2 regions of the Pseudomonas sp. MWU12-2319 genome follow, and region 2 is predicted to be linked to the other one. Evidence: predicted binding sites of a transcription regulator. Region 2 holds the regulator's gene; the other holds the start of a gene.
The links. Region 2 encodes FliA, which starts transcription of late flagellar genes. Its sites were predicted from a motif close to CTAAAGTTTNNNNNNNNNNNGCCGNTAA; they were not measured.
Positions count from the first base shown of each region.

Region 1: M5C01_RS23440 (methyl-accepting chemotaxis protein) is a predicted target of FliA. The motif match lies at 1,707-1,734, and genes of this name have one in related genera.

Region 1 covers NZ_JALJES010000015.1:137,491-143,303, forward strand. The annotation lists gene M5C01_RS23440 (methyl-accepting chemotaxis protein) at 1-1,645, opposite strand, end outside; tRNA gene M5C01_RS23445 (tRNA-Ile) at 1,969-2,045, opposite strand; gene M5C01_RS23450 (EAL domain-containing protein) at 2,061-5,801, opposite strand.
Region 2 covers NZ_JALJES010000002.1:2,891-8,703, reverse strand. The annotation lists gene M5C01_RS02755 (chemotaxis protein CheA) at 1-345, opposite strand, end outside; gene M5C01_RS02750 (protein phosphatase CheZ) at 360-1,148, opposite strand; gene M5C01_RS02745 (chemotaxis response regulator CheY) at 1,171-1,542, opposite strand; gene fliA (RNA polymerase sigma factor FliA) at 1,715-2,455, opposite strand; gene fleN (flagellar synthesis regulator FleN) at 2,452-3,285, opposite strand; gene flhF (flagellar biosynthesis protein FlhF) at 3,407-4,735, opposite strand; gene flhA (flagellar biosynthesis protein FlhA) at 4,747-5,813, opposite strand, start outside.

The sequences.
Region 1 (5,813 bases), on a different contig from region 2:
CCGCCGAGACTTTCTGGGTACCGCTTTGCAGGCCGGCGATCAGCCCTTCGATTTCTTCGGTGGATTTTTGCGTGCGCTGGGCCAGGCTTCGGACTTCGTCGGCTACGACCGCAAAGCCGCGTCCGGCCTCACCGGCTCGCGCGGCTTCAATGGCCGCATTGAGTGCCAGCAGGTTGGTTTGTTCAGCCACTGCTTTGATCACGTCGAGCACGCCGCCGATTTTTTCGCTTTCCAACTCCAGAAGGTTCATCGCTTCGGTGGAGTTGCCGACTTCGATGGCCAGTAATTCGATTTGATCGATCGCTTCACCGACCACTTTTTCACCGGCGCGCGCTTCTGTATCCGCGGCGGCGGCGGCGTTTGAAGCTTCTTCGGTATTGCGTGCCACTTCTTGTACGGTGGCGGCCATTTCGTTCATGGCGGTCGCGACCTGATCCGTCTCGACTCTTTGGCTGTTCACATTCGCGCTGGTCTGCTCGGTAACAGCGGACAACTCTTCCGCCGCGCTGGCAATCTGGGTGACGCCCAGGCTGATGCCTTCGATCAGCTTGCGCAGGCTCACCGTCATGTATTGCATGCTGCGCTGCAATTGGCCCAGCTCGTCACGTCGCGCGGTCTTGATGTCGTGGCTGAGATCCCCGCCCGCGATACGCTCCGCGACTTTCAGGGTTTCCAGCAGCGGATGGACGATCTGCCCGGTGATAAACCAGGCCGCGAGGATGCCCAGCGCCAATGCCAGCAGTGTGCTGATCGTCAGCAATTGACGGGCACTTCCTGCCTCGCTATCCCGTGTCTGGCTCTGGTTGTCTATGAGCTTCTGGCTAAGGTCTTCAAGGCTGACACCTAACGCCGCCATCTGATCGAGCGTTTCCAGGCTGGTGTGTACTTGCGCGGCATAGTTCTGCACATCCTGGCGGTACTGTTGCAGCACGTGTTCCGCCTGCGTCAGGATGCCTTGTTGTTGAGGGGCGGCGGCGCGAACCTTGAGCAGTTCGCTCGTGATCTGGTCGATACTGGCCAGGGCGCCTTGCTCTTTGCTCGGATCATTGCTGTAGATGAAACCGTACACCACGATGCGCGCCTGCTGGATATGGACGGCGAGCAAGCTAGTGGCTTGAAACTGGCTTAGACGCAGATGTTCGTCTTGCCCTTCAACCGCTGGGGCGTTAACGAGATCCTGGGTGGCTTCATTGAGCGCGTCGGTGATTTGCGTTGCGCTCTGTACCAACTTCGCGAGCGAGGCTTCACGCTCTTTGAAGGTTTGCTCAAGCGTGTTGAAGTGGGTCCGATAGTCCTCGACGATGCGGCCTTGCTCCTCGATAAGTTGCAGGTCTGCCGGAATACTCAGTGCGCCACTCAGGGACCGCTGATGCTCCTGGATACGGTCCAGTACGAGTGACACGGCTGCGCTGTTCTGTTCGTTGCGATCAGCCAGGTAGCGTAGGCGTTTGGCGCGCAAATCGTTGGTCAGGGAACTCAAGGTGCCGATGGCACTGATCTTGTTGCTGCGTTCGATCATGTTGGCGGTGCTGTGCCAGCCGGTCAGTGCGATCAGCAAGGTCATCAATAGCAGCAGGCCAAAGCCCAAGGCAAGCTTGGCATTGACACTGATATTACTCAGCGCCTGACTCAAACGTCTGAACATGGTCTTTCCTTAAAGTGCTGCGAACATGCTGCCACAGGCCGTGTTTGGTTGAAGCGGGGCAATATAAGCCATACCCGGGGGAACTGCAGGGTGTATGGGGAGCGACTTTAGTCGGCTAGGCAGATCGCGGTTTTGCTCGCACCGCCGGTTCCGTTTGCATTTTGCATCTGGGGTCCTGCGTGTCACCGCCAATGTAAAACTGACCCCCTAGGGGGCTGTTTTGGGCCGGCGTGCCGTATTCTTTCAGGGGGGGGGCAGTTTCCGAGCTGGAAAATTCGCTTTGCCAAAAATGCAAAAGCCCCGCATTGCGGGGCTTTCAAAGGTGGTGGGCCCACACGGACTTGAACCGTGGACCAAAGGATTATGAGTCCTCTGCTCTAACCAACTGAGCTATAGGCCCTCAGTAGGCCGCGAATTATAGCGATGGTTTCTCGCGGGGGCTATCCGAAAACTCCGAAAGCCTCATATGAAGGAAGGTCGCGGCGAATTCTTCGGCCTGTAGCGGCAGGCTGACGATATAACCCTGGATCTGTTCGCACCCTTCGACGGCCAGGAAATCCTGCTGTGCCTGGTTCTCCACACCCTCGGCAATCACCGTGAACTGCATGCTGCGGCCCAAGGCGATGATGGCGCGCACAATAGCGGCATCATGGGGATCGTCCGGTAAACCACGTACAAACGACTGGTCAATTTTCAACACATCCAGCGGCAGGCGCTTGAGGTAGCTCAGTGACGAATAGCCGGTGCCGAAGTCATCAATGGCCAATTGCACCCCCAGGTGCTTGAGTTGATGCAGGACCTCCAGGGCCTCCTCGGCCTGGCTCATGATGAAGTTCTCGGTGATCTCCAACTGCAGGCAGCCGGGCTCTAGCCGGTAATCCCTGAGCAACTGTTCGATCCGCGCCAGCAGGTTCGGTTGGCGCAACTGCGCGCCGGCGAGGTTGACCGAGAGCGGGCCGAAGTCTCCGTGGGTCCTGTTCCAACGCTGCATCTGCCGGCAGGCGCGCTCCAGCACCCAGTCGCCAATCTGCAGGATCATGCCGTTTTCTTCGGCCAGCGGAATGAAATGCTCCGGTGGTACCTCGCCCAGGGTCGGATGCTGCCAGCGAATCAAGGCCTCGGCCCCCACCAGTTGACCGCCGTGGAGACTGATCTTGGGTTGGTAGAGCAGTTGCAGTTCCTGGCGCTCGATGGCCCGGCGCAGTTCGTGCTCCAGGGCCACGCGTTCACTGGCCTGGGCCGTGAGGTCGCGGGTATAGCTTTCGACCCGGTTACGGCCCTTGGCCTTGGAGCGGTACATCGCCGCATCGGCGTTCTTGATCAGGCTGGCGACGTCATTGCCGTCCTTGGGATAGAGGCTGGTACCGATGCTGGCACTGATAAAAAACTCGTGTTCACCCGCCTGGAACGGCGCGCCGAAGCAACCCAGCAGCTTGTTGGCTAGGTGCGTGGCGTCGCTGGCCTGGTGCAGGCCCGGCAGCAGGATGATGAACTCGTCGCCGCCCAGTCGGGCCACGGTGTCGACGTCGCGCAGTTGCTCCTTGAGCCTGACGGCGATGCCCTTGAGCAACAGGTCGCCAACCGGATGGCCGAGGCTGTCGTTGATATGTTTGAAACGGTCGAGGTCGAGAAACAGCACCGCCCCCTGGCCGCCGTTTTCGGCCTGGCTGTTCAGGGCGGCCAACAGGCGGCTTTCGAACAGGGTGCGGTTGGGCAGGCCGGTCAGCGGGTCGTGGTGGGCCTGGTAGTCCAGGCGCGCTTGGGCATGTTTCAGGCTGGAGATGTCGGCGAACACGGCGACGAAGTGGGTGATGACGTTCTCGCGGTTACGCACGGCACTGATGGTCAGCCAGCTAGGATAGAGCTCGCCGTTCTTGCGCCGGTTGCAGATCTCGCCCTGCCAATGACCTTCGGCGGTCAACTGGTGCCACATGGCCGCATAGAAGGCGCTGTCATGTTGGCCGGAGGCAAGCAGGCGCGGGGTGTGGCCCAGGGCCTCGGTTTCGCTGTAGCCGGTGATTTCACTGAAGGCCCGATTGACCGCACTGATGTGTTGCTGGATATCGGTGATCAGTACGCCTTCGGCAGTGCTTTCGAAGACGGTGGCGGCCTGTTGCAGCTTTTCCTGCATGACGTGGCGTTCGGTGATGTCCCGGGCGATGGTCAGCATGCAATCCTCTCCGCCGATCGGCAGCGGCCGGCTGGAGACTTCGCACAGGCGGATCTGCCCATCGTTGCGGCGGATATGGCAGCTGAAATCACGGACGAAACCATCGCGCCGCATCAGTTCGAGCATGTGTTTGCGTTCGTTCAGGTTGACCCAGATGCCCAGTTCCAGGGTCGATCGATCCAGCGAGGTGGCACTGTTGTAGCCGGTGAGGTGGCTGAAACCTTCATTGACTTCCAGCAGCAGGCCGTCGCTTTGCCGGCTCAACAGCAAACCGTCGGGGGAGGCGTGGAAGGCCTTGGCGAACTTTTCTTCGGAGGTTTGCAGTTGTTGTTGGGTTTGCTTGAGCTGGCTGATGTCCCTGACCACCACCACCAGGGCCGGCGTGGTGTCGAGTTCGAAGGGCTCGGCGGAGATCAGTCCGGTGAACATTTGGCCATTGCTGCGCCTGAAGGGCATCTCCAGGTTACGGATACTGCCGCCCCTTAACCGCTCCAGCAGTCCCGAGCCGACACCGTCGATGCCCCAGATGTTGAGCTCGGTAGCGGTATGCCCGATCACCTCCCGGGCGCTCATGCCGATCTGTTCCTCGAAGGCGGTGTTGACTTCCAGCAGGTGACCGTCGGACAGGCGGGCGATCACCAGGATGTCCGGGCATTGCTGGAAGACCGAGGCGAATTTCTGTTCGGACAGGCGCAACGCCTCTTCGGTCCGTTTGGTTTCGCTGATGTCGATCATCAGGCCACGGATAAGCGGCTCACTGTCGTGTTCGATCAGGCTGACCAGGTCGCGGACCCAGAGCGTGCGACCGTCGGCGCTGATCACCCGGTAGTCGAGCGTGTGGTCGCGGCCCTCGATGATCTCCTTGTCGCAGAAGGCCTGGGCACGGGTCAGGTCGGCAGGGTGGGTGATGCTGCGCCAGAAGCCGGGAATCAGCCAATGGGCCAGCGGATAACCGAGCAAGGCTTCGGCGTGGGGCGAGACGTAGGTGTAGGTGAAGTCCATGCGCGCTTCCCAGGCGATGGCCGACAGGCTCTCCACCAGGCCGCGGTAATGGTATTCGCTGCTGCGTAGTTCCTGCTCGAGGGCCACGCGCTGGGATATTTCCGAGCTCAGGCGGCGGTTGATGCGAATGACCGCGGCCAGTATGGCGATCAGCAGCAGGACGCAGGGCAAGCCGTAAAGCAGTAGATCGGCCCAGATGGAGCGACTGGTCAGGACGTTGCCCACCCAGCGGTTCTGGATCGTCTCCTTTTCGGCGACGGTCATGTCGGCCATAACCTTGTCGAGAATCCCCACGAGGACTTTCTGTTCCTTGGGCACGGCCATCGCCAACTGGTAGCGATAGGGCGTTTCACCGCTGACGTAGAGCCCTTCGAGCTTGAGCTGGTTCAGGCTCCAGACACTGGAGGCGAGATCGCCGATGACCGCATCGACCTCATCGGTGGCCAGGGCCAGCAGGGCCGAGCTGATATTGGGCATGGGGACGAGGTTGAGGTCCGGATGATGGCTGCGCAATAGCTCGTGGGGTGCGTAGTTCTCCACCACGGCGATTTTCAGGCCATAGAGTTCTTTCATGTCATGGGGGTTGGCGCCGCCTTCATGGGCCAGGATGACAATCGGAAAATCCAGGTAAGGGCGGGTAAAGGACAGATAGGCTTGTCGTTCCGGGGTCGACATGATGCCGGGCAGCAGGTCGATCTGGCCGGCCTTCGCCTGTTCCAGCACCTCGGTCCAATTCACCGGCTCGATGGGGTTGAGCGTGATGTTCAGGCGGTTTTCGATCAGGTGAGCGTAATCGCTCGTCAGTCCCTGGTAAGCGCCATTTTCGCCCCTGAACTCAAAGGGCGGCCATGAGGCATCCACACCCAGGCGCAATTGCGGGTGGGCTTTCAGCCAGTCACGTTCATCATCGGTAAGATTCAACGCGCCAGCCGTAGCGGTCCAGGTAAGCAGCAAAAACAGAAGCAGGGCCGACAGTCTGGGCATAACGGTCTCGTT
Region 2 (5,813 bases):
GGCCGCAGTGATCGGGCCACGTTCACGGACTTCGCTGAACATGCCGTTCACCGCATCCAGCGCTTCCAGGACCACGTCCATCAGCTCCGAGTCGACGCGTCGCTCCCCCTTGCGCAGGATGTCGAACACGTTCTCGGCGATGTGACAGCACTCCACCAGCTCGTTGAGCTGGAGGAAGCCGGCGCCCCCTTTTACAGTGTGAAAACCGCGAAAGATTGCATTGAGCAGATCCGCATCATCTGGCCGGCTTTCCAGCTCGACCAGTTGTTCGGACAGTTGCTCCAGAATCTCGCCGGCCTCAACCAGAAAATCCTGAAGGATCTCTTCATCGGCGCCGAAGCTCATGTGTTTGGGTGCTCCTAGAATCCAAGACTGGAAAGCAAATCGTCGACATCGTCCTGACCGGACATAACGTCTTCACGTTTATCGGCATGAATCTGCGGACCTTCACCCTGGGCCATCTGTTTTTGTGGGTCTTTTTCGGCAAGAAGCGCATCGCGGTCATGTTCGATACCGGCAAAGCGGTCGACCTGACTGGCCATCAGCACCAATTTGAGCAGATTGCTTTCCACTTCGGTGACCATCTGGGTCACGCGCTTGATCACCTGGCCGGTAAGGTCCTGGTAATCCTGGGCCAGCAGAATATCGTTCAGCTCGCTCGAAACAGCGCGGGTTTCCTGCTCGCTGCGGGACAGGAACGTCTCGACCCGCCGCGCCAGCTCGCGAAACTCCTGGGCACCGACTTCGCGCCGCATGAAACGGCCCCAGTCGGCGCCCAGGGCCTTGGCCTCGACGTTCAGGCCAGTGATCCTCGGGGTCGCACTCTCCACCAGGTCCATGGTGCGATTGGCCGCCGCTTCGGTCAGCCTGACCACATAGGACAGGCGCTCGGTGGCGTCGGTGATCTGCGACACTTCCTCGGCCTGCGGCATATGCGGGTCGATCTGGAAGTTGACAATGGCGCTGTGCAATTCGCGGGTGAGCTTGCCGACTTCCAGGTACAGGCCACGGTCACGGGTCTGATTCAGCTCATGGATCATTTGCACCGCGTCGCCAAACCGGCCTTTTTCAAGGCTGTCGACCAGCTCGCGGGCATGTTTTTTCAGGGTTAGTTCAAAATCACCCAGTGAAGATTCGTTGTGCTCCATAGCGCCCCCGTGGTGGACTTCATCAACCGATGCGTTCGAAGATCTTCTCGATCTTCTCTTTCAACGCCTGGGCCGTGAATGGTTTGACCACATAGCCGTTTACACCGGCCTGGGCAGCTTCGATGATCTGCTCGCGCTTGGCTTCAGCGGTCACCATCAGCACCGGCAGGTGCTTGAGCTTTTCATCGGCGCGCACGTGGCGCAGCAGATCGATACCGGTCATGCCGGGCATGTTCCAGTCGGTGACCAGAAAGTCGATGCTACCGCTGTTGAGGACGGGAATCGCGGTAGTACCGTCGTCCGCCTCAACCGTGTTGGTGAACCCGAGGTCACGCAACAGGTTCTTGATGATCCGCCGCATCGTTGAAAAATCATCAACGATGAGGATTTTCATGTTCTTGTCCAATTCGACCTCCAAGCAGTCTTAAACGCGTACAGCACCTGGACGCGCTGTTCAATCAATTCGGCACAGCACTCAACGACTGCATGGAAACGCCATCCGGCCGAGTCACCCGCAAGACGTCAAACGCCTTGCCGGTCTCGTTCGCAGTGTTCCCACACTGCCCTCAGCGCGCTCGCCACTCCCCCAAACGCCCCCGCAAACGGGCCGCGCACTGGCTGTGTAACTGGCTGACTCGCGACTCGCTGACCCCCAGCACCTCACCAATTTCCTTGAGGTTCAGCTCCTCGTCGTAGTACAGCGCCAAGACCAGTCGCTCACGCTCCGGCAAATTGGCAATCGCATCCGCCAGCGCTGCCTGGAAGCGTTCATCCTCCAGGTCGCGCGACGGCTCGAGATGAGTACTTGCGCCGTCCTCGTGCAGCCCTTCATGGTCGCCGTCCTGCAACAGGTCGTCGAAACTGAACAGGCGGCTGCCCAAGGTATCGTTCAAAATCCCGTAATAATCGTCGAGACTCAATTGGAGTTCGGCTGCAACCTCGTGATCTTTAGCGTCACGGCCGGTTTTTGCTTCAATTGCGCGAATTGCGTCACTGACCATACGGGTATTGCGGTGTACCGAACGTGGTGCCCAGTCGCCCTTGCGCACTTCATCGAGCATCGCGCCGCGGATACGAATGCCGGCATAGGTCTCGAAACTGGCCCCCTTGCTCGCGTCGTACTTGGTCGAGACTTCCAGTAGCCCGATCATCCCGGCCTGGATCAGATCCTCGACCTGGACACTGGCCGGCAACCGCGCCAGCAGGTGATAGGCGATACGTTTGACCAACGGTGCGTAACGTTCAATCAATTCATATTGGCTGTCACGCGACGACTTGGAATACATGCGATAGCCACTGGCAGTCATAGCACCGGTCCCGCACTCGTTTGATGCACCAGACGCTCGACGAAAAACTCCAGGTGCCCCCGTGGATTGGCGGGAAGCGGCCAGGTGTCGACCTTCTGAGCGATAGCCTTGAACGCCAAGGCACATTTCGAACGAGGGAATGCCTCATAGACCGCACGCTGCTTTTGCACGGCCTTGCGCACACACTCGTCATAGGGAACGGCGCCGACGTATTGTAAGGCCACGTCCAGGAAACGATCCGTGACCTTGGTCAACTTGGCGAACAGGTTGCGGCCTTCCTGCGGGCTCTGGGCCATGTTGGCCAGCACGCGGAAGCGGTTCATGCCGTAGTCGCGGTTGAGCAACTTGATCAAGGCGTAGGCATCGGTGATCGATGTCGGCTCGTCGCAGACCACCAGCAGCACTTCCTGGGCCGCGCGGACGAAGCTGACCACCGACTCACCAATGCCCGCGGCGGTGTCGATCACCAGCACGTCGAGGTTGTCGCCGATATCGCTGAATGCCTGGATCAGGCCGGCATGCTGCGCCGGGCTCAGGTGCACCATGCTCTGGGTCCCCGAGGCCGCCGGCACGATACGAATCCCGCCCGGGCCTTGCAACAGCACATCGCGCAGCTCACAGCGGCCTTCGACCACGTCGGCCAGGGTACGTTTGGGTGTCAGGCCCAGCAGGACGTCGACATTCGCCAGCCCCAGATCCGCATCCAGCAGCATGACGCGCCGGCCAAGCTCAGCCAGGGCCAGGGATAAATTCACTGACACGTTGGTCTTCCCGACGCCACCTTTGCCGCCGGTCACCGCGATCACCTGTACGGGATGCATGCTGCCCATGTTCTCTTCTTACCTTGTCTTGCTTAGACGGAAGGCCACATAACTGGCTGCGCGTTCACTTGTCGGAACAATGCGTGGCAGACCATCGATGTAGGTAATTTGCAACGTCTGAATACTCATCTCAACCCACCCGTTTTGACGGGCTGTGGTAGATATCAGCGAACATATCGGCCATGGCTTCCTCGCTGGGTTCTTCCTGCATTTGCACACTGACCGCCCTGGACACCAATTGATGCCGGCGCGGCAGGTGTAGATCATCCGGAATGCGTGGCCCGTCGGTCAGGTAGGCCACTGGTAATTCGTGACTGATGGCCAGGCTCAGCACTTCGCCGAGGCTCGCCGTTTCATCAAGTTTAGTCAGGATGCAACCGGCCAGCCCGCAGCGCTTGTAGCTGTGGTAGGCGGCGGTCAGCACCTGTTTCTGGCTGGTGGTGGCCAGGACCAGATAATTCTTCGCCTTGATCCCGCGTCCGGCCAGGCTTTCCAGTTGCATGCGCAACGCCGGATCGCTGGCCTGCAGGCCGGCGGTATCGATCAGCACCACGCGCTTGCGCAGCAGCGGGTCGAGGGCCTGGGCCAGGGACTGGCCCGGGTCGACATGGGTCACCGAGACGTTGAGGATCCGCCCCAGGGTCTTGAGTTGCTCCTGGGCACCGATACGGAAGCTGTCCATGCTCACCAGCGCGATGTTCTGCGCGCCGTACTTGAGCACATAACGCGCCGCCAGCTTGGCCAGGGTGGTGGTCTTGCCCATGCCGGCCGGGCCGACCATGGCGATCACACCGCCTTCTTCCAGTGGCTCGATCTCGGGCGTGACGATCATCCGCGCCAGGTGCGCCAGCAGCATGCGCCAGGCCTGGCGCGGCTCCTCGATCCCGTTCACCAGCTCCAGCAGGTCCCGCGACAGCGGCCCGGACAGGCCGATACGCTGCAGGCGACGCCAGAGGTTGGCCTGTTGCGGCTGACGACCTTGCAACTGGTTCCAGGCCAGGGAGCCGAGCTGGACTTCCAGCAGCTCGCGCAGGCCGTTGAGCTCCGAACGCATCGAGTCGAACACTCGCTGGTCCACCGCCGGGGCGTGTGCGACAGGCGCTGGCGCCGGGCGCCGCGGCTCTTCGAAAGTCGGTTCGATCAGCGGCTCGGCGGCGGTCAGCGGCAGGCCGGCGAACAGTTGGCGATTGGTCGTGGCGTCGGTATCGCCGTCGCTGCGCAGGCTCAGCTCGGCCTGGGCGGTAACGATACGCGACTGAGTCTTGCGCAGCTCGTCTTCGAGTTCCATGTTCGGCACCCGCGGCGACAGCGCCGAGAGCTTGTAGTCCAGGGCAGCCGTCAGCTCGACACCGCCCGCAATCCGGCGGTTGCCGATAATGGCCGCGTCGGAGCCCAGCTCATCACGAACGAGCTTCATGGCCTGACGCATATCGGCGGCGAAAAAACGCTTAACTTGCATAACCCACTACCTCAGCCGTTGGGCCCTACTGTCGCAACGATGGTCACTTGCTTGTTGTCCGGAATTTCCTGGTAGGCCAAGACATGCAGACTTGGCACCGCCAGTCGTCCAAACCGCGAAAGCATCGCGCGAACCGGTCCAGCTACCAGCAGGATCACCGGCTGCCCTTGCATTTCCTGGCGCTGGGCGGCGTCGATCAACGAACGCTGGAGTTTCTCAGCCATGCTCGGCTCCAGAAGAACGCCTTCTTCCGAGCCTTGTCCGGCCTTCTGCAGACTATTGAGCAATATCTGTTCCAACCTTGGTTCCAAGGTGATCACAGGCAGCTCGGACTCAAGCCCCACAATGCTTTGGACGATTGCGCGGGATAATCCGACGCGAACCGCGGCAACCATAGCGGCAGTATCTTGACTCTTGCTGGCATTGTTGGCGATCGCTTCGGCAATGCTGCGGATATCCCGGACCGGCACGTGTTCGGCGAGCAGGGCTTGCAGCACCTTGAGCAGATGCGACAGGGAAATGATCCCCGGCACCAGCTCTTCGGCCAGCTTCGGCGAGCCCTTGGCCAGCAACTGCATGAGTTGCTGGACTTCCTCGTGGCCGATCAGTTCGCTGGAGTGCTTGTAGAGAATCTGGTTGAGGTGCGTCGCCACCACGGTACTGGCGTCGACCACGGTATACCCCAGGGACTGCGCCTGGGACCGCTGGCTGACCTCGATCCAGACCGCTTCCAGGCCGAAGGCCGGGTCTTTGGCGGTGATCCCGTTGAGGGGACCGTAGACCTGCCCCGGGTTGATCGCCAGTTCGCGATCCGGGTAGATCTCGGCTTCGGCCAGGGTCACGCCCATCAGGGTCAGGCGATAGGCGCTGGGTGCCAGGTCGAGGTTGTCACGAATATGCACCGTGGGCATCAGGAAGCCGAGGTCCTGGGAGAGCTTCTTGCGCACCCCCTTGATCCGCGCCAGCAACTGCCCGCCCTGGTTGCGGTCCACCAGCGGAATCAGGCGATAACCGACTTCCAGGCCGATCATGTCGATGGGGCTCACGTCATCCCAACCCAGCTCCTTGGTTTCCTGGG